DNA from 3 places in the Pantoea sp. SGAir0175 genome. Region 3 is predicted to be linked to each of the others. Evidence: predicted binding sites of a transcription regulator. Region 3 holds the regulator's gene; each other region holds the start of a gene.

Region 1 (7,922 bases), 890 kb from region 3:
CACCAGACACTGTCCGCAGCCCGGATCACGGGCCTACGTTAGAACATCAAACATTAAAGGGTGGTATTTCAAGGTTGGCTCCACGCAGACTGGCGTCCACGCTTCAAAGCCTCCCACCTATCCTACACATCAAGGCTCAATGTTCAGTGTCAAGCTATAGTAAAGGTTCACGGGGTCTTTCCGTCTTGCCGCGGGTACACTGCATCTTCACAGCGATTTCAATTTCACTGAGTCTCGGGTGGAGACAGCCTGGCCATCATTACGCCATTCGTGCAGGTCGGAACTTACCCGACAAGGAATTTCGCTACCTTAGGACCGTTATAGTTACGGCCGCCGTTTACCGGGGCTTCGATCAAGAGCTTCTCCTTGCGGATAACCCCATCAATTAACCTTCCGGCACCGGGCAGGCGTCACACCGTATACGTCCACTTTCGTGTTTGCACAGTGCTGTGTTTTTAATAAACAGTTGCAGCCAGCTGGTATCTTCGACTGGCCTCGGCTCCGGGAGCAAGTCCCCTCACCTACGCGCCAGCGTGCCTTCTCCCGAAGTTACGGCACCATTTTGCCTAGTTCCTTCACCCGAGTTCTCTCAAGCGCCTTGGTATTCTCTACCTGACCACCTGTGTCGGTTTGGGGTACGATTTCGTGTTACCTGGAGCTTAGAGGCTTTTCCTGGAAGCAGGGCATCAGTTACTTCACCGCCGTGGCGGCTCGTCATCACGCCTCAGTGTTAAAGAAGACCGGATTTGCCTGGTCTTCACACCTGCACGCTTAAACCGGGACAACCGTCGCCCGGATAACCTAGCCTTCTCCGTCCCCCCTTCGCAGTAACACCAAGTACAGGAATATTAACCTGTTTCCCATCGACTACGCTTTTCAGCCTCGCCTTAGGGGTCGACTCACCCTGCCCCGATTAACGTTGGACAGGAACCCTTGGTCTTCCGGCGAGCGGGCTTTTCACCCGCTTTATCGTTACTTATGTCAGCATTCGCACTTCTGATACCTCCAGCATGCCTCACAGCACACCTTCAGCGGCTTACAGAACGCTCCCCTACCCAACAACGCCTAAGCGTCGCTGCCGCAGCTTCGGTGCATGGTTTAGCCCCGTTACATCTTCCGCGCAGGCCGACTCGACCAGTGAGCTATTACGCTTTCTTTAAATGATGGCTGCTTCTAAGCCAACATCCTGGCTGTCTGTGCCTTCCCACATCGTTTCCCACTTAACCATGACTTTGGGACCTTAGCTGGCGGTCTGGGTTGTTTCCCTCTTCACGACGGACGTTAGCACCCGCCGTGTGTCTCCCGTGATAACATTCTCCGGTATTCGCAGTTTGCATCGGGTTGGTAAGCCGGGATGGCCCCCTAGCCGAAACAGTGCTCTACCCCCGGAGATGAGTTCACGAGGCGCTACCTAAATAGCTTTCGGGGAGAACCAGCTATCTCCCGGTTTGATTGGCCTTTCACCCCCAGCCACAAGTCATCCGCTAATTTTTCAACATTAGTCGGTTCGGTCCTCCAGTTAGTGTTACCCAACCTTCAACCTGCCCATGGCTAGATCACCGGGTTTCGGGTCTATACCCTGCAACTTAACGCCCAATTAAGACTCGGTTTCCCTTCGGCTCCCCTATGCGGTTAACCTTGCTACAGAATATAAGTCGCTGACCCATTATACAAAAGGTACGCAGTCACCTAACAAGTAGGCTCCCACTGCTTGTACGTACACGGTTTCAGGTTCTGTTTCACTCCCCTCGCCGGGGTTCTTTTCGCCTTTCCCTCACGGTACTGGTTCACTATCGGTCAGTCAGGAGTATTTAGCCTTGGAGGATGGTCCCCCCATGTTCAGACAGGATACCACGTGTCCCGCCCTACTCGTCGGACTCACAGCTCATGCATCTTCGTGTACGGGGCTGTCACCCGGTATCGCGCGACTTTCCAGACGCTTCCACTGATGCACAAGCTGATTCAGGTCCTGGGCTGCTCCCCGTTCGCTCGCCGCTACTGGGGGAATCTCGGTTGATTTCTTTTCCTCGGGGTACTTAGATGTTTCAGTTCCCCCGGTTCGCCTCGTTAACCTATGTATTCAGTTAACGATAATGCACAAGTGCATTGGGTTTCCCCATTCGGACATCGACGGCTGTAGCGGTTCATATCACCTTACCGTCGCTTTTCGCAGATTAGCACGTCCTTCATCGCCTCTGACTGCCAGGGCATCCACCGTGTACGCTTAGTCGCTTAACCTCACAACCCACAGGCGTTTTGCAACGCTGCGGACTGCAAGCATTTGAGAGACTCGAACGCATCGTGATTCATTTCTTATTACGGAGAAATGAAGCGACGCGTCGTTTCAAATTTTCAGCTTGTTCCGGATTGTTAAAGAGCAAATACTTCGCAGCACACCGTCGCCGGTATACTCTGAAGTAAGTTTCAGTACTGTAATGGTGGAGCTAAGCGGGATCGAACCGCTGACCTCCTGCGTGCAAGGCAGGCGCTCTCCCAGCTGAGCTATAGCCCCATACAGTCACTGCAGAGACCATCTACTACCACTCACCAGGAGTCACGTTTCTCACACGGGAAATGTGATTTCGTCTCAGGCAAGGCATGTTTTCGCGAAGCATAGTGAACTATGCGAGCCGGAAACATAACGCGGCATGAGAAGAAATCTGGTAGGCCTGAGTGGACTTGAACCACCGACCTCACCCTTATCAGGGGTGCGCTCTAACCACCTGAGCTACAAGCCTGTAGAGGTTTTTTCTGCTCGTTACTTTTCTATCAGACAATCTGTGTGAGCACTTCGCGGGAAGGTATCTTCAGGTAAGGAGGTGATCCAACCGCAGGTTCCCCTACGGTTACCTTGTTACGACTTCACCCCAGTCATGAATCACAAAGTGGTAAGCGCCCTCCCGAAGGTTAAGCTACCTACTTCTTTTGCAACCCACTCCCATGGTGTGACGGGCGGTGTGTACAAGGCCCGGGAACGTATTCACCGTAGCATTCTGATCTACGATTACTAGCGATTCCGACTTCATGGAGTCGAGTTGCAGACTCCAATCCGGACTACGACGCACTTTATGAGGTCCGCTTGCTCTCGCGAGGTCGCTTCTCTTTGTATGCGCCATTGTAGCACGTGTGTAGCCCTGGCCGTAAGGGCCATGATGACTTGACGTCATCCCCACCTTCCTCCGGTTTATCACCGGCAGTCTCCTTTGAGTTCCCGGCCGAGCCGCTGGCAACAAAGGATAAGGGTTGCGCTCGTTGCGGGACTTAACCCAACATTTCACAACACGAGCTGACGACAGCCATGCAGCACCTGTCTCAGAGTTCCCGAAGGCACCAAAGCATCTCTGCTAAGTTCTCTGGATGTCAAGGCCAGGTAAGGTTCTTCGCGTTGCATCGAATTAAACCACATGCTCCACCGCTTGTGCGGGCCCCCGTCAATTCATTTGAGTTTTAACCTTGCGGCCGTACTCCCCAGGCGGTCGACTTAACGCGTTAGCTCCGGAAGCCACGCCTCAAGGGCACAACCTCCAAGTCGACATCGTTTACGGCGTGGACTACCAGGGTATCTAATCCTGTTTGCTCCCCACGCTTTCGCACCTGAGCGTCAGTCTTCGTCCAGGGGGCCGCCTTCGCCACCGGTATTCCTCCAGATCTCTACGCATTTCACCGCTACACCTGGAATTCTACCCCCCTCTACGAGACTCAAGCCTGCCAGTTTCAAATGCAGTTCCCAGGTTAAGCCCGGGGATTTCACATCTGACTTAACAGACCGCCTGCGTGCGCTTTACGCCCAGTAATTCCGATTAACGCTTGCACCCTCCGTATTACCGCGGCTGCTGGCACGGAGTTAGCCGGTGCTTCTTCTGCGGGTAACGTCAATCGGCGAGGTTATTAACCTCACCGCCTTCCTCCCCGCTGAAAGTACTTTACAACCCGAAGGCCTTCTTCATACACGCGGCATGGCTGCATCAGGCTTGCGCCCATTGTGCAATATTCCCCACTGCTGCCTCCCGTAGGAGTCTGGACCGTGTCTCAGTTCCAGTGTGGCTGGTCATCCTCTCAGACCAGCTAGGGATCGTCGCCTAGGTGAGCCATTACCCCACCTACTAGCTAATCCCATCTGGGCACATCCGATGGTGTGAGGCCCGAAGGTCCCCCACTTTGGTCTTGCGACGTTATGCGGTATTAGCTACCGTTTCCAGTAGTTATCCCCCTCCATCGGGCAGTTTCCCAGACATTACTCACCCGTCCGCCACTCGCCACCCAAAGAGCAAGCTCTTCTGTGCTGCCGTTCGACTTGCATGTGTTAGGCCTGCCGCCAGCGTTCAATCTGAGCCATGATCAAACTCTTCAATTTAAAGTTTGATTTGCTGCAACGAGTGCAGCGATGCTCTGTGAATTAAACTTCGTAATGAATTACGTGTTCACTCAGCAAAGACTTGATATTTTTTAAAGCCCGTAGGCTTGTGATATCAATCCTGCGAGTGCCCACACAGATTGTCTGATAAATTGTTAAAGAGCGGTGCGACGCGGCGTTCGGCCTGCTGTCGCGAGGTGGCGTATATTACGCTTTCCTCCTTCAGAGTCAAACACTTTTTTCAGCGTTTTTCTCCGGCGGGGTGAATCACTTCACGCCCTGCTGAGCCGCCTGCGTTGCCGCTTTGCCGTCTCAGTGGTGGCGCATTATAGGGATCCGGATTTTTTGCACAACCCCTTTTTTCGATCTTTTTTATCGACTGGCGAGTTTTCACTCTTTTCGCTGCGATCGCGAGCGATCCGCGCAAAAATCAGCTTGTTTACCCGCACCGGAAGCCGCAGGCTAGCGGGAAACATCAGAAAAGGAGAAATAGAATGTCTGTAGCCCTGCGCCCTTATAAGCAACATATTCCCCACACCGGCGAACGTGTGATGGTGGATAGCAGCAGCGTGGTCGTTGGCGAAGTCGAGCTGGCTGATGATGTCAGCATCTGGCCACTGGTAGCAATCCGCGGTGACGTGAATAAAGTGGTGATTGGTAAACGCAGCAATATCCAGGATGGCAGCGTGCTGCACGTTACGCATAAATCCAGCAGTAATCCCGATGGCTTTCCATTGATCATCGGTGAAGACGTGACGGTGGGCCATAAAGCAATGCTGCACGGCTGCACCATTGGCAACCGCGTGCTGGTGGGTATGGGCTCGATCCTGCTGGATGGCGCGATCGTCGAAGATGAGGTGATGATTGGCGCCGGCAGCCTGGTGCCACCCGGTAAACGCCTGCAAAGCGGCTATCTCTATTTAGGCAGCCCGGTGAAGCAGATTCGGCCGCTAAGCGAAGCGGAAATAGCCGGACTGCTTTATTCGGCCAGTAATTATGTCGGCTGGAAAGATGAATATCTGGCTCAGGGCAGCCACAGCCAGCCCTGATCGTCGGCCTGCTCCGCCCGGAGCAGCTGCTCGGCCTCTTCCTCCAGATCCCAGCGATGCGCGCTAAACAGCGCCATCGCCTCTCCGGCACCAAAGCGCTGCTGCAGCGCCGGCAGCGATATTGCGCAGGTCAGTCCCATACCATTCACCAAGACCGGGAACAGCACCGCCTGCCGGACTGCGTCCCAGCTTTCCCGATCGGGAAACTGGATAGCCTGATTCATGCCTGCATCGCCTGTTTAAGTTGATCGATGACCGGCGCGATCTCCGGCATAACGCCATGCCACAGCTGAAACGCATGCGCCGCCTGACCCACCAGCATGCCGAGTCCATCCGCCAGCTGCTGTGTGCCGTGCTGCTGGCACCACGCCAGAAATGGCGTCAGCCCCTGCTGATAAAACATGTCGTAACAGCGCACCTGCGCATCAATCAGCGTAACCGGCAGCGGCGGCACGTCGCCCGCTACGCCGCTGGAGGTGGCATTGATGATCAGATCAAAACGTTCGCCGGCCAGTTGATCAAAGCTCATCGCCTGGATCGCCCCACTGTGCTGGAATAGCTCAGCCAGCTGTTGCGCGCGTTCCGGCGTGCGGTTAACCACCACCAGCGCGCAGCCCGTCGAGAGCAGCGGCAGGATCACCCCACGCGCCGCGCCGCCCGCGCCCACCAGCAGAATACGATCGCCCGGCCGGATCAGCTGCAGCCGTTGCAGATCGCTCAGCAGGCCGATGCCGTCCGTGTTATCACCCAGAATCGAACCATCGGCTCGCTTCTTTAAGGTATTTACCGCGCCGGATAATGCCGCGCGTTCGCTGAGCTCATCCGCGAACTCCCATGCCTGCTGTTTAAACGGCAGCGTAACATTGGCGCCTTTGCCACCGGCCGCAAAAAACGCCTCTATCGCCTGCGGGAACCCTTCCAGCGGTGCGCAGATGCGTCCGTAAGGATGTTCAATACCGGTCTGCTCAGCAAAAGCGGCGTGAATAAACGGAGATTTGCTGTGGGCGATGGGATGACCAAAAACGGCAAACTTTTCCATAATCAGCCCTGACGAATGAGTTCACCGCTGATGGCATCGCGGATTTCAGAAGGATTCAGGCGACCGCCGGTGGCCGCCTGCAACACCGGGAACTGCGAGCCAAACTGCTCTGCCACTTCGGCGGCGCTGCGGCACGGCGGCTGACCGGTTAAATTCGCGCTGGTTGAGACCAGCGGCTTGCCAAACCCGCGGCACAGCGCCTGAACCTGCGGATGATCGCTGACGCGAATCGCCAGCGAATCAAAGCGGCCGGTTAACCAGCGCGGCGTATGCGGCGAAGCAGGCACCACATAGGTGACCGGACCCGGCCAGCTGGCAAACATACGTTCGCGCTGCAGCACGGTGAGTTCGCGATCGGCAATATAAGGCTCGAGCTGCGCATAATCAGCGGCGATCAGGATCAGCCCCTTTTCTACCGGGCGCTGTTTCAGCTCCAGCAGGGCCATCACCGCGCTTTCGCTGTCCGGATCGCAGCCAAGGCCGAATACGGCTTCGGTAGGGTAAGCAATCACTTGCTGTTGCTGAAGTTGTTCGATGCAGAAGTCGAGGCTTCCGGGTGCATGCTGGCTCTGGTTCATGATCACTCTTCATCCTGGGCGATGGGCTTGCCGCAGCGTTTGCTGGCGCAGAAGCGCTTCATGCCCTGTGCGGTTTTCTTTTCTATTAATAACGGGAACTGGCAATGGGGGCAGACACCTTCCAGCGGCGTGGCGTTGATCGCGAACTGGCAGTCGGGATATCGATCGCAGGCATGGAAGGTTTTGCCATAGCGTGAACGGCGCTGCACCAGCTTGCCGCTGGCGCACTGCGGGCAGGCAATTGCGGTTTCGTCCGGCTTATCGATGGTTTCCGTGTAATCACACTCCGGATAGTGGCTACAGCCGACAAACATGCCGAATCGCCCCTGGCGCAGCACTTTGTCCGCACCACACTGCGGGCAGGCATGGCCTTCCAGCACTTTGACAATATGGCCATCACCCTGACTTTTCAGCGGGCGGATATAGTCACAGGTTGGATAATTCACACAGCCGAGAAAAGGCCCGTGTTTGCCGGCACGTATCACTAATTCTGCCCCGCAGGCGGGGCAGGGATCGTGTTTACGCACGGTAAATAGTGCTGATTTACTCATATTACCGAATGCATTAATCGCAAATTAATGCAGCATACCTTCATTGACGTCGAATAACAGTTCTTCCATCTGCTGATAGGCATTTTCACACCCGGGGATGTTAAACAGCACCATCAGCACCACCCATTTGAGATCTTCCAGATCGAATTCCAGCGTATCAAGCGCCATAACCCGTTCGATGACCATTTCGCGCGTTTCCATATTCAGCACCTGGATTTGTTCCAGGAACAGAATAAAACCACGACACTCGGCATCTAAACGCTGGCTCTCTTCTTCCGTGTAGATTCGCATGGAGAGCGGATCGTTAGCCAGCAACACTGGCGCGACCAGGCCATCCTGATAATCCGCTAA
Region 2 (7,922 bases), 510 kb from region 3:
AAAACACCGAGTGCTGCGGATCGACCACCAGCAGGCGCGTGTCGTGGCCCTGATAGCGGATGTAGCGCCCCAGCGTAGCCGAGGTGCCGCCGGTGCCGGCGCTCATGATCAGGGTGTGTGGCACCGGGAAAGGTTCATGCGCCATCTGGCGGAAAATGCTTTCGGCAATATTGTTGTTGCCGCGCCAGTCGGTAGCGCGTTCGGCATAGGTAAACTGGTCCATAAAATGGCCGTTGAGTTCACGCGCCAGACGCTCGGATTCGCTGTACAGCTGGCACGGATCGGCGACGAAGTGGCACTCCCCGCCGTAAAAGCGGATCAGCTCGATTTTGCGCCGCGCAGTGCTGGCTGGCATCACGGCGATAAACGGCAGGCCGAGCAGACGGGCAAAATAGGCTTCCGACACCGCGGTGCTGCCGGAGGAGGCTTCGATGATCGGCGTGTTTTCTCCAATCCAGCCATTGGCCAGACCATAGAGAAACAGCGAACGCGCCAGGCGATGTTTCAGGCTGCCGCTTGGATGGGTGCTTTCATCCTTAAGATAAAAGCGAATGCCGGGGAAATCGTCCAGCGTAAAACGGATCAGGTGCGTATCAGCGGAGCGCTGAAAGTCGGCGTTAATTTCATTGATAGCGTGGCGAACCCAGGGCGTTTGCATGGTGCGATTCCTGCAGCGAGATTGCGCTCAGTGTAAGGCACTGGCAGGAAAAAGAGGTTGCTAAAAGTTGGTTATAATCGGCAAATAAGAGAAAATTTTTCTCCTGAGGTGGCGAATGCTAGATAAAACTGACCGCACACTGCTGGCGCTGCTGCAAAAAGACTGCACGCTGTCGCTGCAGGCGCTGGCCGATGCGGTGAATCTCACCACCACGCCGTGCTGGAAACGCCTGAAAAAGCTGGAAGATGATGGCATTATTCGGGCGCGCGTCGCGTTGCTGGATGGTGAAAAGCTCGGCCTGTCGCTCACCGCCTTTATGCTGATCAAAACCCAGCAGCACAGCAGCGACTGGTTTCAGCAGTTTGTCGCGGTGGTACAGCAGATGCCGGAAGTGATGGCCTTTTACCGCATGGCGGGTGAGTACGACTACCTGCTGCGCATTCAGGTGGCCGATATGAAGAGCTACGACGCGTTTTACAAGCGTCTGGTTAACGGCGTGCCGGGGCTGATTGACGTCACCTCCAGCTTCGCTATGGAAGAGATTAAATACACCACCGCCTTGCCGGTAGCGCCCTGAACGGGCATTACAAGAGATTGTTTTGTGCGATTATTCAGCCAGTTAAGTTGGTATTTTTTGCGCGAGTGGCGGCGCTATCTGGGCGCCATCAGCTTGCTGATTATCATTGCGCTGCTGCAGCTGCTGCCTCCGCATCTGGTCGGCGTGATTGTCGACGGCGTGACCCAGCACAGCCTGACGCGCGGCGAAATTTTTCTGTGGATCGGCGTGATGCTGGTGACCGCAGTGATTGTCTATTTGCTGCGCTACGTCTGGCGCGTGCTGTTGTTCGGCGCCTCTTACCAGCTGGCGGTGGAGCTGCGCGAAGACTTTTACCGCCAGCTTAGCCGCCAGCATCCGGCGTTTTACCTGCGCCACCGTACCGGCGATCTGATCGCGCGCGCGACTAACGATGTCGATCGCGTGGTGTTTGCCGCGGGTGAAGGGGTGCTGACGCTGGTGGATTCGCTGGTGATGGGGCTGGTCGTGCTGGCGGTAATGAGCGTGCAGATCAGCTGGGAGCTGACGCTGCTGGCGCTGATTCCTATGCCGATTATGGCGCTGGTGATCCAGAAAGACGGCGCGCGCCTGCATCAGCGCTTCAAAGTGGCGCAGGCGGCGTTCTCCAGCCTGAACGATCAAACGCAGGAGAGTCTGACCAGCATCCGCATGATCAAAGCCTTTGGCCTGGAAGATCATCAGTCGAGCCAGTTTGCGGATATCGCCAGCGACACCGGCCGCAAAAATCTGCACGTGGCGCGCGTCGATGCGCGCTTCGATCCCATCATTTATATCGCCGTGGGCTTTTCGAATCTGCTGGCGATTGGCGGTGGCGGCTGGATGGTGTGGCACGGTTCACTGACGCTCGGGCAGCTCACCAGCTTCGTCATGTACTTAGGGCTGATGATTTGGCCGATGCTGGCGCTGGCGTGGATGATTAACATCGTCGAGCGCGGCAGCGCGGCGTGGAGCCGTATTGGTGCGCTGCTGGCGGAAGCGCCTGCGGTTGAGGATGGTCAGCAGCCACTGCCGGCGGAAGCGGGCGTGCTGCAGGTGGCGATCCGCGCCTTCCACTATCCGGCGAGCAGCGCGCCGGTGCTGAGCGACGTGCATTTCCAGTTACAGCCCGGGCAGATGCTTGGGCTGTGCGGGCCTACCGGCTGCGGCAAAAGCACGCTGCTGAGCCTGATTCAGCGCCATTTTGATATCGATCAGGGCGAGATTTGCTATCACGCCATTCCGCTACCGCAACTGCGGCTGGACAGCTGGCGCAGCCGGCTGGCGGTGGTCAGTCAGACGCCGTTCCTGTTTTCCGATACCGTTGCGAATAACCTGGCGCTAGGCCGCCCGGAGGCAACGCAGGAAGAGATCGAGCGCGTGGCGCAGATGGCCTGCGTGCACGATGACATACTGCGTCTGCCGCAGGGGTACGCTACCGAAGTGGGCGAGCGCGGCGTCATGCTCTCTGGCGGGCAGAAACAGCGCATCGCCATTGCGCGTGCGCTGTTGCTCAACGCGGAGATTCTGATCCTCGACGATGCGCTGTCGGCGGTTGATGGCCGTACCGAACATGAAATCCTGCATAACCTGCGCCTTTGGGGCAAAGGGCGCACGCTGATCATCAGCGCGCATCGGCTGTCAGCGCTGACCGAAGCCAGCGAGATTCTGGTATTGCAGCAGGGCGCAGTGGCACAGCGCGGCGATCACGATACGCTGGCGGCGCAGCCGGGCTGGTATCGTGATATGTATCGCTATCAGCAGCTGGAAGCCGCGCTGGATGAGGACGAGGCAGAACAGGGAGCCGACCATGGCTAAATCGCAACGCTTATGGCCAACGCTGAAACGCCTGCTGGCCTACGGTAAACCGTGGCGCAAATCGCTGTGGCTGGCCGTCGGCATGCTGTGGATCGCTGCCGCTGCCGAAGTCACCGGTCCGGTGCTGGTCAGCTATTTTATCGATAACCTGGTGGCAAAACACCAGATGCCGTGGGGCATCGTGGCCGCGCTGCTGGTGGGCTTTGTGCTGCTGCAGCTGCTGGCAGCGGGTCTGCACTATTTCCAGGCGCTGCTGTTTAACCGCGCGGCGATTGGTGTCGTGCAGCAACTGCGCGTCGACGTGATGAATGCGGCGCTGCGTCAGCCGCTCAGTGCCTTCGATACCCAGCCGGTGGGGCAGATTATCTCGCGCGTCACCAACGACACCGAAGTGATCAAAGATCTTTACGTCACGGTAGTAGCCACTGTGCTGCGCAGCGCTGCGCTGATTGGCGCGATGCTGGTGGCGATGTTTGCACTCGACTGGCGTATGGCGCTGGTGGCGCTGGTGATTTTCCCGCTGGTGTTAACGGTGATGCTGATCTATCAGCGCTACAGCACGCCGATTGCGCGCCGCGTACGTAGCTATCTGGCCGAAATCAATAATGGCTTCAACGAAGTGATTAACGGCATGAGTGTGATCCAGCAGTTTCGCCAGCAGGCGCGCTTTGGCGAGCGCATGGGCGAAGCCAGCCGATCGCACTATCTGGCGCGGATGGAGACGCTGCGGCTGGACGGCTTTCTGCTGCGTCCGCTGCTCAGCCTGTTTTCTGCACTGATTTTGTGCGGTCTGCTAATGCTGTTCAGCTTTGCCACGCCGGGCGTGTTTGAGGTTGGCGTGCTCTACGCCTTTATCACTTATCTTGGCCGCCTTAACGAGCCACTGATCGAGCTCACCACGCAGCAGTCAATGCTGCAGCAGGCGGTGGTGTCGGGCGAGCGTATTTTTGAACTGATGGATGCGGCGCAGCAGGACTACGGCAGTGACGCTCAGCCGCTGACTTCCGGGCGTATCACCCTGCGCGATGTCAGCTTTGCCTACCGCGACAACCGCGACGTGCTCAGCCATATCAACCTCGAAGTGCCGGCGCGCGGCTTCGTGGCACTGGTCGGCCATACCGGCAGCGGCAAAAGCACCTTAGCCAATCTGCTGATGGGCTACTATCCGGTGACGCGCGGTGGCATTGAGCTGGATGGCCGCCCGCTGCGCCAGCTGACGCACGATGCGCTGCGCGGCAGCGTGGCGATGGTGCAACAGGATCCGGTAGTACTGGCCGATACGCTATTGGCCAACGTGCGCCTGGGACGCGATATCAGCGAAGAGGACGTGTGGCGCGCGCTGGAGAAGGTGCAGCTGGCACCGCTGGCCCGCGCGATGCGCGACGGCATTCATACCCGGCTCGGTGAGCAGGGGAACACGCTGTCGGTCGGGCAGAAGCAGCTGCTGGCGCTGGCGCGCGTGCTGGTGTCGCTGCCGCAGATTCTGATCCTCGATGAGGCCACTGCCAATATCGACTCAGGCACCGAGCAGGCGATTCAGCAGGCGCTGCGCACGCTGCGCCAGCACAGCACGCTGGTGGTGATTGCTCACCGTCTTTCCACCATCACCGAAGCGGATCAGATTCTGGTGCTGCACCGTGGTCAGGTGGTCGAACGCGGTACGCACACCGAACTGCTGGCGCAGCAGGGCCGTTACTGGCAGATGTACCAGCTGCAGCAGGCCGGCGATGAACTCGCGGCGGGCATACCCGCAACGGCAGAGGGGTGATTTGCACCTTTTTTGCGCAGATTTATCGGAATGTTCTGTATTGATGCACTCCTTTGAGGCCGCAAGCACCAAAGGAGTGCAGTAAAGTCCCACCTTTCTGTTTTTCCGCATGAAAACCTTGCCCGTTACGCCATACCGGAGCGCGATACTCTGCGCCCGGCAGCCTTAGCGCCCACTTTTGCCATTTGTGGCACAGCCTTTGCTTAACTCTCTGCGTGTCCGCGAAGACTCACCTATTTTTATATCCGGAGGGGAACGTATGAAGCTGGTTACCGTGGTAATCAAACCATTTAAGCTGGAGGACGTGCGTGAAGCCTTATCCTCCATTGGCATTCAGGGCCTGACCGTGACCGAAGTGAAAGGCTTCGGTCGTCAGAAAGGCCATGCAGAACTGTACCGCGGTGCCGAGTACAGCGTTAACTTCCTGCCAAAAGTAAAAATCGATATTGCGATTGCGGACGATCAGCTGGATGAAGTGGTGGATGTGATCAGCAAAGCCGCGTACACCGGCAAAATTGGCGACGGCAAAATTTTCGTCGCGGAACTGCAGCGCGTGATTCGTATTCGTACCGGCGAGACCGACGAAGCAGCACTGTAACTGGGGCTCTGAATTGTGATGGGATGGAAAGAAATGAATAAAGTAATGACTAAGTTGGGCCTCACCAGCCTGGCGCTGTTACCGTCTCTTGCGATGGCAGCTGCGCCTGCCGTAGCGGATAAAGCCGATAACGCGTTTATGATGATTTGTACCGCGCTGGTACTGTTCATGACAATTCCCGGCATTGCCCTGTTTTACGGCGGCCTGATTCGCGGCAAAAACGTGCTGTCGATGCTGACGCAGGTCGCGGTGACGTTCGCGTTAGTGTGCGTACTGTGGATCGTCTACGGCTACTCGCTGGCGTTCAGCGAAGGCAACGCCTTCTTCGGTAACTTCCAGTGGGCAATGCTGAAAAATATCGAGCTGAAAGCGGTGATGGGCAGCTTCTATCAGTACATTCACGTGGCGTTCCAGGCTTCCTTCGCCTGTATCACCGTGGGGCTGATTGTTGGTTCGCTGGCTGAACGTATTCGCTTCTCGGCGGTACTGATTTTCGTACTGGTGTGGCTGACGCTGGCCTATCTGCCTATCGCACATATGGTGTGGGCTGGCGGCTTCCTGGCACAGGATGGCGCGCTGGACTTCGCTGGCGGTACCGTGGTGCACATCAACGCCGCCGTTGCGGGTCTGGTTGGTGCTTACCTGGTAGGCAAGCGTGCTGGCTTCGGTAAAGAAGCGTTCAAACCGCATAACCTGCCGATGGTGTTTACCGGTACCGCGATTCTGTACGTTGGCTGGTTCGGCTTCAACGCCGGCTCTGCGTCTTCCGCTAACGAAATCGCGGCGCTGGCCTTCCTGAATACCGTAGTGGCCACTGCGGGTGCCGTGCTGTCGTGGGTGTTCGGTGAGTGGGCGCTGCGCGGTAAGCCTTCACTGCTGGGTGCGTCTTCTGGCTTCATCGCCGGTCTGGTTGCCATCACGCCAGCCTGTGGTTATGTCGGCGTCGGCGGCGCACTGATTATCGGTCTGGCCGGTGGCCTGGCAGGTATCTGGGGTGTGACCACGCTGAAGAAATGGCTGCGCGTGGATGACCCGTGCGATGTATTTGGTGTGCACGGCGTGTGCGGCATCCTCGGTTGTGTCCTGACCGGCGTGTTTGCCTCCTCGTCACTGGGCGGCGTGGGCTACGCAGAAGGCGTGACTATGGGCCATCAGGTTTGGGTTCAGCTGTTCAGCTGTGGCCTGACCATCGTCTGGTCTGGCGTGGTTGCCTTCATCGGCTTCAAGCTGGCAGATATGATTGTTGGCCTGCGCGTACCGGAAGAACAGGAACGTGAAGGTCTGGATGTGAACAGCCACGGCGAGAACGCTTACAACCAGTAAGTGCCGGCTGGCAGAAGAGCAGTGCGCTATAACTATAATGATGAGGAAGGGGCGAGATAATCGCCCCTTTTTTTATGCTTCGCGCTGACGCATCACCCCTTCCTGCACCGTCGTCGCCACCAGCGTGCCGTCCTGGCTGAAGAACTCACCGCGCACGAAGCCGCGCGCGCCGGACGCTGAGGTGCTTACCACGCTGTACAGGAGCCACTCCGAGAGATCGAATGGACGGTGGAACCACATGGAGTGGTCAATCGTCGCCACCTGCATATCCGGCTCAAGGAAGCCTTTGCCATGCGGCTGCAGCGCGACCGGCAGAAAGTTGAGATCGGAAGCGTAGCCCAGCAGATATTGATGAATGCGGCGATCGTCCGGCAACTGGCCATTGGCACGCACCCAGACCTGGCGCAGCGGCTCATCAACGTGGCCTTTCAGCGGATTGTGGATCTGCACCGGACGGATATCCAGCGGGCGCTCGGCGAGGAATTTTTCTTTCAGCTTGAGCGGCAGGTGCGCAGCCAGTCGGTGGGCGAGATCCTGCTCGGAGGGCAGGTTATCGGGTCCCGGCACCTGCGGCATGCTGTTCTGATGCTCGAAGCCATTTTCCGGTGCCTGAAAGGAGGCGGTCATGTAGAAGATCGGCTGACCGTTTTGTACGGCGCTGACGCGGCGGGCGCTGAAGCTTTTGCCGTCGCGCAGGGTTTCCACATCGTAAATAATGGCTTTCTGGCTGTCGCCCGGGCGCAGAAAGTAGCTGTGGAAGGAGTGAATGATACGGGCTTCCGGCACGGTTTGTTTTGCCGCATACAGCGCCTGTCCCACCACCTGGCCGCCAAACACCTGGCGCAGGCCGAGATCTTCACTCTGGCCGCGAAACAGGCCCTCTTCCAGTTTTTCCAGATTCAATAAATTAAGCAGGTTGTGCAGTGCCTGGCTCATAACGGATTCCTCAGTGATGCCAATGGCGTCAGTGTGAAAGATCCGACCAGTTTGCGCAACGCTTTTACCCGGTTTTCAGCAGCATGGCGGGGCTTCAGGCGCAAAGGGGATTTTTGTGCCAGAATTAACAGCAATCGGCGGTGGAAAACCCAGCCAATAAATTTACCGCCGACAATCATAGTGTTCATAAGGAGACGACATCGATGAAACTCTGGCATGTAATTAGCGGTATGACACTGGCGGTGGCAATCACAGGCTGTGCCGATCA
Region 3 (7,922 bases):
GTCGACGGCGTGATGTCCGACGGCCTGATTTACATGGGCAACAGCGGTGAAGAGCTAAAGGCCTTTAACGTGCGCGACGGTTACGGCGTGCGCTGCCTGCTGACCTCGGACATCGAAGTGGCTATTATTACCGGCCGTCGCGCTAAACTGCTGGAAGATCGCTGTAAAACGCTCGGCATTACGCATCTTTACCAGGGACAGTCGGATAAGCTTTTGGCCTGGCGCGAACTCCTGGATAAACTGTCACTATCGGCAGACCAGGTCGCGTATATTGGTGACGACCTGATCGACTGGCCGGTAATGGCACAGGCGGGTCTGAGCGTGGCCGTCGCCGATGCGCATCCGGTGTTACTGCCGCGCGCGCATTACGTGACGCGCATTGCTGGCGGTCGCGGTGCAGTACGTGAGCTATGCGACCTGATTTTGCTGGCGCAGAACAAATTTGAGGATGCCAAAGGGCAATCAGTATGAGTAAAAGCAGGCGTTGGATAACGCTGATTCTGGCGCTGATCGCCCTGGTGCTGATCGGCTGGAATCTTACCAACCAGGACGACAGCGCCACGCCGGTGGCGACCAACGATCAGGCGCCGACCTACACCAGCGCCAACTCCAGCACCGTGGTGTATAACCCGACGGGTGCGCTGGCCTATAAGCTGGTCTCGGATAAAGTGACCTACTTTTCGGCCGAAGAAGTGAGCTGGTTCGATAATCCGGTGATGACCACTTACGACGAAAACAAAGTGCCCACGTGGTCGGTTCGTGCTGACAAGGCAAAGCTGACGAAAGATCGTATGCTGTATCTTTATGGCCACGTTGAAGTACACACATTGACGCAGGATTCCCAGCTTGAGCGCATCATCACGGATAATGCTCAGGTTAATCTGGTCAGCCAGGATGTGACGTCTGACGATCAGGTCACCCTATTTGGCCGCAGTTTTAACTCCACTGGCATGAAGATGCGCGGCAACCTACGGACAAAGAATGCCGAGCTGCTTGAAAAGGTCAAAACCTCCTATGAAATTCAAAATGAACAAAAATAGCCTTAAGTTGCTGCTGGTGAGTGCGCTGCTGGCAACCAGCCTGCCGGCGCTGGCGTTAACGGGCGATTCGGACAAGCCGGTTAACATCGACTCGGTGAACCAGGCGCTCGATTTGCAGGGTAACGTCGCCACCTTTACCGGCAACGTGATCGTGACCCAGGGCACCATCAAAATTACCGCCGATAAAGTGGTGGTAACCCGTCCCGGCGGCGACAGCAACAAAACCATCGTCGATGCCTACGGCAATCCGGCCACCTTTTATCAGATGCAGGACAACGGCAAACCGGTGCAGGGTCATGCCGCCAAACTGCACTATGAGCTGGCCAACGATTTCGTCGAGCTGACCGGCAACGCCTTTATCGAGCAGCAGGACAGCAACATCAAAGGCGATCGCATCACCTATCTGGTGAAAGAGCAGAAGATGCAGGCCTACAGTCAGGGCCAGAGCAAGCGCGTCACCACCGTGCTGGTGCCGTCGCAGCTGCAGGATAAAAACGGTTCGTCTGCGAGCCCCAAAAAGAGTAACTGATCGCTATGGCCACATTAGTCGCTGAAAACCTGGCGAAAGCCTACAAAGGCCGTCGCGTAGTAGAAGATGTCAGCCTGCAGGTGAAATCCGGCGAGATTGTCGGCCTGCTGGGTCCCAACGGGGCCGGTAAAACCACCACCTTCTACATGGTGGTAGGCATCGTGCCGCGTGATGCCGGCCGCATTATTATCGATGAAGAAGATATCAGTATTCTGCCACTGCATGCGCGCGCGCGGCGCGGCATCGGTTATCTGCCGCAGGAAGCGTCGATCTTTCGCCGTCTGAGCGTCTACGACAACCTGATGGCGGTACTGCAGGTGCGTGACGACCTGACGGAAGAGCAGCGTCAGGATCGCGCCAATGAGCTGATGGACGAGTTCCACATTGGCCATCTGCGCGACAGCATGGGCCAGGCGCTGTCGGGCGGTGAACGTCGCCGCGTCGAGATTGCCCGTGCGCTGGCCGCCAATCCAAAGTTTATCCTGCTGGATGAACCTTTTGCCGGCGTTGACCCCATCTCCGTTATCGATATCAAAAAGATCATCGAACACCTGCGTGACAGCGGCCTCGGCGTGCTGATCACCGACCACAACGTGCGTGAAACGCTCGCGGTGTGTGAGCGCGCATATATCGTCAGCCAGGGCCATCTGATTGCCCACGGCACGCCAGATGAAATTCTTGCAGATGAGCAGGTTAAGCGGGTTTATTTGGGCGAAGAGTTCAGACTCTGATAAGGTGTCGGCATACCCGACATTTGCTTAGGAAATTCTAGCCGGATTATGAAGCAAGGTTTGCAACTCAGGCTCAGCCAACAGCTGGCGATGACCCCCCAGTTGCAGCAGGCAATCCGCTTGCTGCAACTCTCTACGCTTGAACTCCAGCAGGAACTGCAACTGGCGCTGGAAAGCAATCCGCTGCTTGAACAAACCGATCTGCACGATGAAGTCGACGCCCGCGAGTTTCAGGAGAACGAGGCGTTAGATACCCGTGAGGCACTCGAACAGAAAGAGATGCCGGAAGAGCTGCCGCTCGATGCCACCTGGGACGAGATCTACACGGCCGGCACGCCCTCCGGCACCGGCACCGATTACCAGGACGACGAGCTGCCTGTGTATCAGGGTGAAACCACGCAGTCGCTGCAGGACTATCTGATGTGGCAGGTAGAACTGACGCCGTTCACCGACACCGACCGCGCCATCGCTACTTCCATCGTCGATGCCATCGACGATACCGGTTATCTCACCGTCAGCTTACAGGACATTTGTGACAGTATTGGTGACGAAGAGCTGACGCTGGAAGAGGTGGAAGCGGTGCTGAAGCGCGTACAGCGTTTCGATCCGGTGGGCGTCGGCGCACGCGATCTGCGTGACTGCCTGCTGGTGCAGCTGTCGCAGTATGCGGCCGATATGCCGATGCTGAACGAAGCACGGCTGATTGTCAGCGAGCACCTCGACCTGCTGGCTAACCACGATTTCCGCAGCCTGATGCGCGTGACGCGGCTGAAAGAAGAGGTGCTGAAGGAAGCGATGCTGCTGATTCAGTCGCTCGATCCGCGCCCCGGGCAGTCCATCAATACCAGCGAGCCCGAGTATGTGATTCCCGATGTGCTGGTGCGCAAGACTGGCACACGCTGGACGGTGGAGCTGAACGCTGACAGCCTGCCGCGCCTGAAGATTAATCAGCATTACGCCGCGATGGGCGGTTCTGCGCGTAATGACAGTGACAGTCAGTTTATTCGCAGCAACTTACAGGAAGCCCGCTGGCTGATTAAGAGCCTGGAGAGCCGCAACGACACGCTGCTGAAAGTGACGCGCTGTATTGTCGAACAGCAGCAGGCGTTTTTTGAACAGGGTGAAGAGTATATGCGTCCGATGGTACTGGCGGATATCGCCCAGGCCGTGGATATGCATGAATCCACCATTTCCCGCGTCACCACGCAAAAGTATTTGCACAGCCCGCGTGGCATTTTTGAACTGAAGTATTTTTTCTCCAGTCACGTCAGCACCGAAGGCGGTGGCGAAGCCTCGTCGACGGCGATCCGTGCACTGGTGAAAAAATTAATCTCCGCGGAAAATCCCGCAAAACCCTTGAGCGACAGCAAACTGACCTCCATGTTATCTGAACAGGGCATCATGGTGGCGCGACGTACGGTTGCTAAGTATCGCGAGTCTTTATCTATACCGCCATCAAACCAGCGCAAGCAGCTGGTTTGACCGAAACAAGAAGGAAGACCTATGCAGCTAAACCTTACCGGACTGAATGTTGAGATAACCGACCCACTGCGCGAATTTGTAAATAACAAATTTGCCAAACTGGAACACTATTTTGATCGTATCAATCAGGTTTATATTGTTCTGAAAGTGGAGAAGGTGACGCAGATTGCGGAAGCAACCCTGCACGTCAACGGCGGGGAGCTGCACGCCACATCGGAAGCGGAAGACATGTACGCGGCCATCGACGGGTTGATTGACAAGCTGGCCCGTCAGCTGACCAAACACAAAGACAAACTGAAAAAACACTAACCTTCACGCTTGCAGAGTGCTGACGGGTTCAGCACTCAGAGGAGAAATGGGGCGGGTCACCGCCCCGTTTTGTCATCTGCGCAAGCGCCTGCAGTCACCTGCCCTGCCCGTTCGCGGTGTCCCGGTACGTGCCTTACGGCTATGTGAACACGCAAGTGAAACGATGATGAACAACGATCTGACACTGGAATTGAGCGCGGTCCTTTCGCTGGACTGCACCCGCAGCGGCGTACACTGCCAGAGTAAAAAGCGCGCGCTGGAAATTATCAGCGAGCTGGCCGCTAAGCAGCTCAATCTGCCGCACCAGACGCTTTTTGAAGCCATCCTGACCCGTGAACGCATGGGCAGTACCGGCATTGGCAACGGCATCGCCATCCCGCACGGCAAGCTGGAGGAGGATACGCTGCGCGCCGTTGGCGTGTTTATCAGCCTCGACCAGCCTATCGCCTTTGACGCCGTCGACAACCAGCCGGTTGACCTGCTGTTTGCCCTGCTGGTGCCCGCAGACCAGTGCAAAACCCATCTGCACACCCTGTCGCTGGTGGCGAAACGCCTGGCGGATAAAACCGTCTGCCGCCGTTTGCGCGCGGCACAGAGCGATGAAGAGCTCTACGCCATCATTACAGAAGCTCAGGAAGATCACGCTTAAGCGACAGACACTTTTACCGGCCTGCGTGCCGGTTTAACACGGGAGAAATGTGATGGTGCTGATGATCGTTAGCGGTCGGTCAGGCTCAGGAAAATCAGTCGCGCTGCGCGCCCTTGAGGATATGGGCTTCTACTGTGTCGATAACCTGCCGGTGGTGCTGCTGCCGGAGCTGGCGAACACCTTAACCGAGCGCAATATCTCAGCGGCGGTCAGCATTGACGTGCGCAACATGCCGGAATCACCGGAGGTGTTTGAGCAGGCACTGAACAATCTGCCGGAAGCGTTCTCGCCACAGCTGCTGTTTCTGGACGCCGATCGCAATACGCTGATCCGCCGCTACAGCGACACGCGCCGCCTGCATCCGCTCTCCAGCAAAAATCTGTCGCTGGAAAGCGCCATTGATGAGGAGAACGATCTGCTGGAGCCACTGCGCTCGCGTGCCGATCTGATCATCGATACCTCAGAGATGTCGGTGCATGAGCTGGCAGAAATGCTGCGCACGCGCCTGCTGGGCAAGCGTGAGCGTGAACTCACCATGGTGTTTGAATCCTTCGGCTTCAAGCATGGCATCCCGATCGACGCTGATTACGTGTTTGACGTGCGTTTCCTGCCCAACCCACACTGGGATCCGAAGCTGCGTCCGATGACCGGGCTCGATCGTCCGGTGGCGGCCTTCCTCGATCGTCACACCGAAGTGCACAACTTTATCTACCAGACACGCAGCTATCTCGAGCTGTGGCTGCCGATGCTGGAAACCAATAACCGCAGCTATCTGACGGTGGCGATTGGCTGTACTGGCGGTAAGCACCGTTCGGTCTACATTGCCGAACAGCTGGCAGACTATTTCCGTTCGCGCGGTAAAAATGTGCAGTCCCGTCATCGCACCCTGGAAAAACGTAAATCATGACCGTGAAGCAAACCGTTGAGATTCGAAATAAGCTGGGTATGCATGCGCGCCCGGCGATGAAGCTGTTTGAGCTGGTACAGAGTTTTGATGCGGAAGTGCTGCTGCGTAACGAGGCCGGTACCGAAGCCGAAGCCAGCAGCGTGATTGCGCTACTGATGCTCGACTCCGCTAAAGGCGGTCATATCGAAATCGAGGCCAGCGGCCCGCAGGAAACCCAGGCGCTGGCCGCGGTCATTGAGCTGTTTGAAGCCGGTTTTGACGAAGACTAACCACGTCAATGCAGCTGGTAACGGTTGAGAAAACCCTCACCGCCCAGCTGGCGCATCTGGCGCATAATCCACTGCTGGCGCTGACGAATGTAGCCGGACGGCGCATCCGCGCGGAAGCGAATCGGATTCGGCAGCACCGCCGCCAGCAAAGCGGCTTCCGCCATGCTCAGCCGGCTGGCAGGCTTGTGGAAATAGCGCTGCGATGCCTCTTCCACACCAAACACTCCATTACCGAATTCCGCAATATTCAGGTACACCGTCAGAATGCGGCGTTTGGTCCATACCGTTTCCAGCCCCACCGTCAGCCCGGCCTCCAGCCCTTTGCGCACCCAACTGCGGCCATCCCACAAGAACAGGTTCTTCGCCGTCTGCTGAGACAGCGTTGATGCGCCGCGCATCCGTTCGCTGCCGTCATTGTCCAGCACCTGCTGAATGGCATGCACGTCAAAGCCCCAGTGCTCGGGGAATTTCTGATCTTCCGAGGCGATCACCGCCAGCGCCATCCACGGTGAAATCTCATCCATTCCCACCCAGTCTGAATGGGCGACATAATCGAAGCGTCCGCTGAACCACGCGCCAAGCTGCCGCTCCACCATTACCGCCGAAAACGGCACCGGCAAAAATGCGAACAGCACAATACCGGCCAGCCACAGACCCAGCCATGCCAGAAGCACCCTGCCAGCCAGCCGCTTCAGGCGCTGGACCATCTTCCCTTTACTCTTACTCATGCAATCGTCTCTTACCGGTTCCCTGGATTAATCAATTACTCAGGTCATGATTTCAAATAGCGGTGATGCAAGCCGGAATTTTATCTCTGCGGCATCGCGACCACCAGCCAAACTCATTGCGCGGGCAACCATCGTTCCTCTATTAGAGCCAGTCGCATCAAGCACTTCCGGCAAAAAGGAATCGGTTCCATGCAGAAAAATCGCGCAGCGCGCACAGGCATAAATACTTAACCGATTGTGATACCGCTCACGTTAAACCTTTCACGATGTTTAACTATCATCTCTAGTAGTCAGTGAAGATGTTCATTGACAACCGAGACCATTCTGAAAAACACGGCGCAAATAGCGACAATTACGCTTCAGGCCAGGGCGCAGCCTGTAAAACGTTTTACCGCCCATCCGGTTTACGCTAACCGTTCAATGCCCGAACTGGAACTTTCAGCCGGGGGTTTCCAAAACGTTTTGGATAACCGCCACAAAATCTGGATATTCATTATTAGAATCAATAACATGAGCATAAAAACGGCCGTTGCGCTGCGCTTTTTGCCGTTTCCCTTCGCCGCGCAGCGCTTTCCGGACCGCGACTGTGGGAAAACCAGGCAAAAAACCGAACATTTGCTCAAAAATAGTGCAATACGCCAAAGAAATTGATTCCTTGCTTGACTGTGTCAGCAAATTAATGTTTTCTGTATTTAAACGCTGCTCAACATCACACAATTTAATGAATCTTGTCACAAGCCGTGGCGAATTTGCTAAGGTGATTTTGAAGCGTTAACCAATACCACGCTGTTGCTTTTGTATTCGATTTCTAATAATAGCAGCAGCGCCCATTTCCCTGGTGTTGGCGCAGTATTCGCGCACCCCGGTTTCGACTGGGGTCATTTTTTTCTGGCCCGCGCTATTTTTCCCGCTCCGCAACCCAGTTCCGTAATACTTCAACGTCGTGCCGCCACTCGTGTTTCAGCTCGTCGACCCACTCCTGCACGTTATCCCACCAGGCCGGCAATTCCGGTGACTGAATCTGTTTCGCCAGTTTCTGCAGATGCAGCAGGCCGACGGAGCCCGCCGCGCCTTTGATCTTGTGCCCCTCTTCGGCGATGCCCTTCTGGTCACGCGCCATCATGTTGGAGTCCAGCACCTCAAGATAACCCGGCATCATCTGCTCGAACATCGTCAGGCTTTGGGTGATCAGCCCCGGACCAACCAGCTCGATATACTGCTCCAGCATGTCGACATCCAGCAGCGTGCGTGACTGTTCCGCGTCGGCGTCACTCACCA

The links. Region 3 encodes sigma-54, which starts transcription at its own class of promoters, with help from an activator protein. Its sites were predicted from a motif close to GTTGGCACANNTTTCGCTNT; they were not measured.
Region 1: the regulator sigma-54 is predicted to act here: its motif matches at 4,741-4,760, upstream of C1N56_RS01660 (gamma carbonic anhydrase family protein).
Region 2: the regulator sigma-54 is predicted to act here: its motif matches at 4,984-5,003, upstream of glnK (P-II family nitrogen regulator).

Annotation. Positions count from the first base shown of each region.
Region 1 is NZ_CP028081.1:344,135-352,056, reverse strand. It holds rRNA gene C1N56_RS01680 (23S ribosomal RNA) at 1-2,238, opposite strand, end outside; tRNA gene C1N56_RS01675 (tRNA-Ala) at 2,437-2,512, opposite strand; tRNA gene C1N56_RS01670 (tRNA-Ile) at 2,662-2,738, opposite strand; rRNA gene C1N56_RS01665 (16S ribosomal RNA) at 2,813-4,354, opposite strand; gene C1N56_RS01660 (gamma carbonic anhydrase family protein) at 4,849-5,403, shown strand; gene C1N56_RS01655 (DUF1488 family protein) at 5,379-5,627, opposite strand; gene aroE (shikimate dehydrogenase) at 5,624-6,442, opposite strand; gene tsaC (L-threonylcarbamoyladenylate synthase type 1 TsaC) at 6,445-7,020, opposite strand; gene C1N56_RS01640 (DNA topoisomerase family protein) at 7,023-7,571, opposite strand; gene smg (DUF494 family protein Smg) at 7,596-7,922, opposite strand, start outside.
Region 2 is NZ_CP028081.1:3,080,919-3,088,840, reverse strand. It holds gene C1N56_RS14560 (PLP-dependent cysteine synthase family protein) at 1-658, opposite strand, end outside; gene C1N56_RS14555 (Lrp/AsnC family transcriptional regulator) at 774-1,235, shown strand; gene C1N56_RS14550 (SmdA family multidrug ABC transporter permease/ATP-binding protein) at 1,260-3,029, shown strand; gene C1N56_RS14545 (SmdB family multidrug efflux ABC transporter permease/ATP-binding protein) at 3,022-4,797, shown strand; gene glnK (P-II family nitrogen regulator) at 5,057-5,395, shown strand; gene amtB (ammonium transporter AmtB) at 5,429-6,718, shown strand; gene tesB (acyl-CoA thioesterase II) at 6,791-7,654, opposite strand; gene C1N56_RS14525 (hypothetical protein) at 7,651-7,842, opposite strand; gene C1N56_RS14520 (YbaY family lipoprotein) at 7,858-7,922, shown strand, end outside.
Region 3 is NZ_CP028081.1:3,594,695-3,602,616, forward strand. It holds gene kdsC (3-deoxy-manno-octulosonate-8-phosphatase KdsC) at 1-471, shown strand, start outside; gene lptC (LPS export ABC transporter periplasmic protein LptC) at 468-1,040, shown strand; gene lptA (lipopolysaccharide ABC transporter substrate-binding protein LptA) at 1,015-1,569, shown strand; gene lptB (LPS export ABC transporter ATP-binding protein) at 1,575-2,300, shown strand; gene rpoN (RNA polymerase factor sigma-54) at 2,349-3,782, shown strand; gene hpf (ribosome hibernation promoting factor) at 3,804-4,091, shown strand; gene ptsN (PTS IIA-like nitrogen regulatory protein PtsN) at 4,258-4,740, shown strand; gene rapZ (RNase adapter RapZ) at 4,793-5,647, shown strand; gene npr (PTS phosphocarrier protein NPr) at 5,644-5,916, shown strand; gene mtgA (monofunctional biosynthetic peptidoglycan transglycosylase) at 5,922-6,644, opposite strand; gene C1N56_RS16935 (hypothetical protein) at 6,951-7,295, shown strand; gene arcB (aerobic respiration two-component sensor histidine kinase ArcB) at 7,543-7,922, opposite strand, start outside.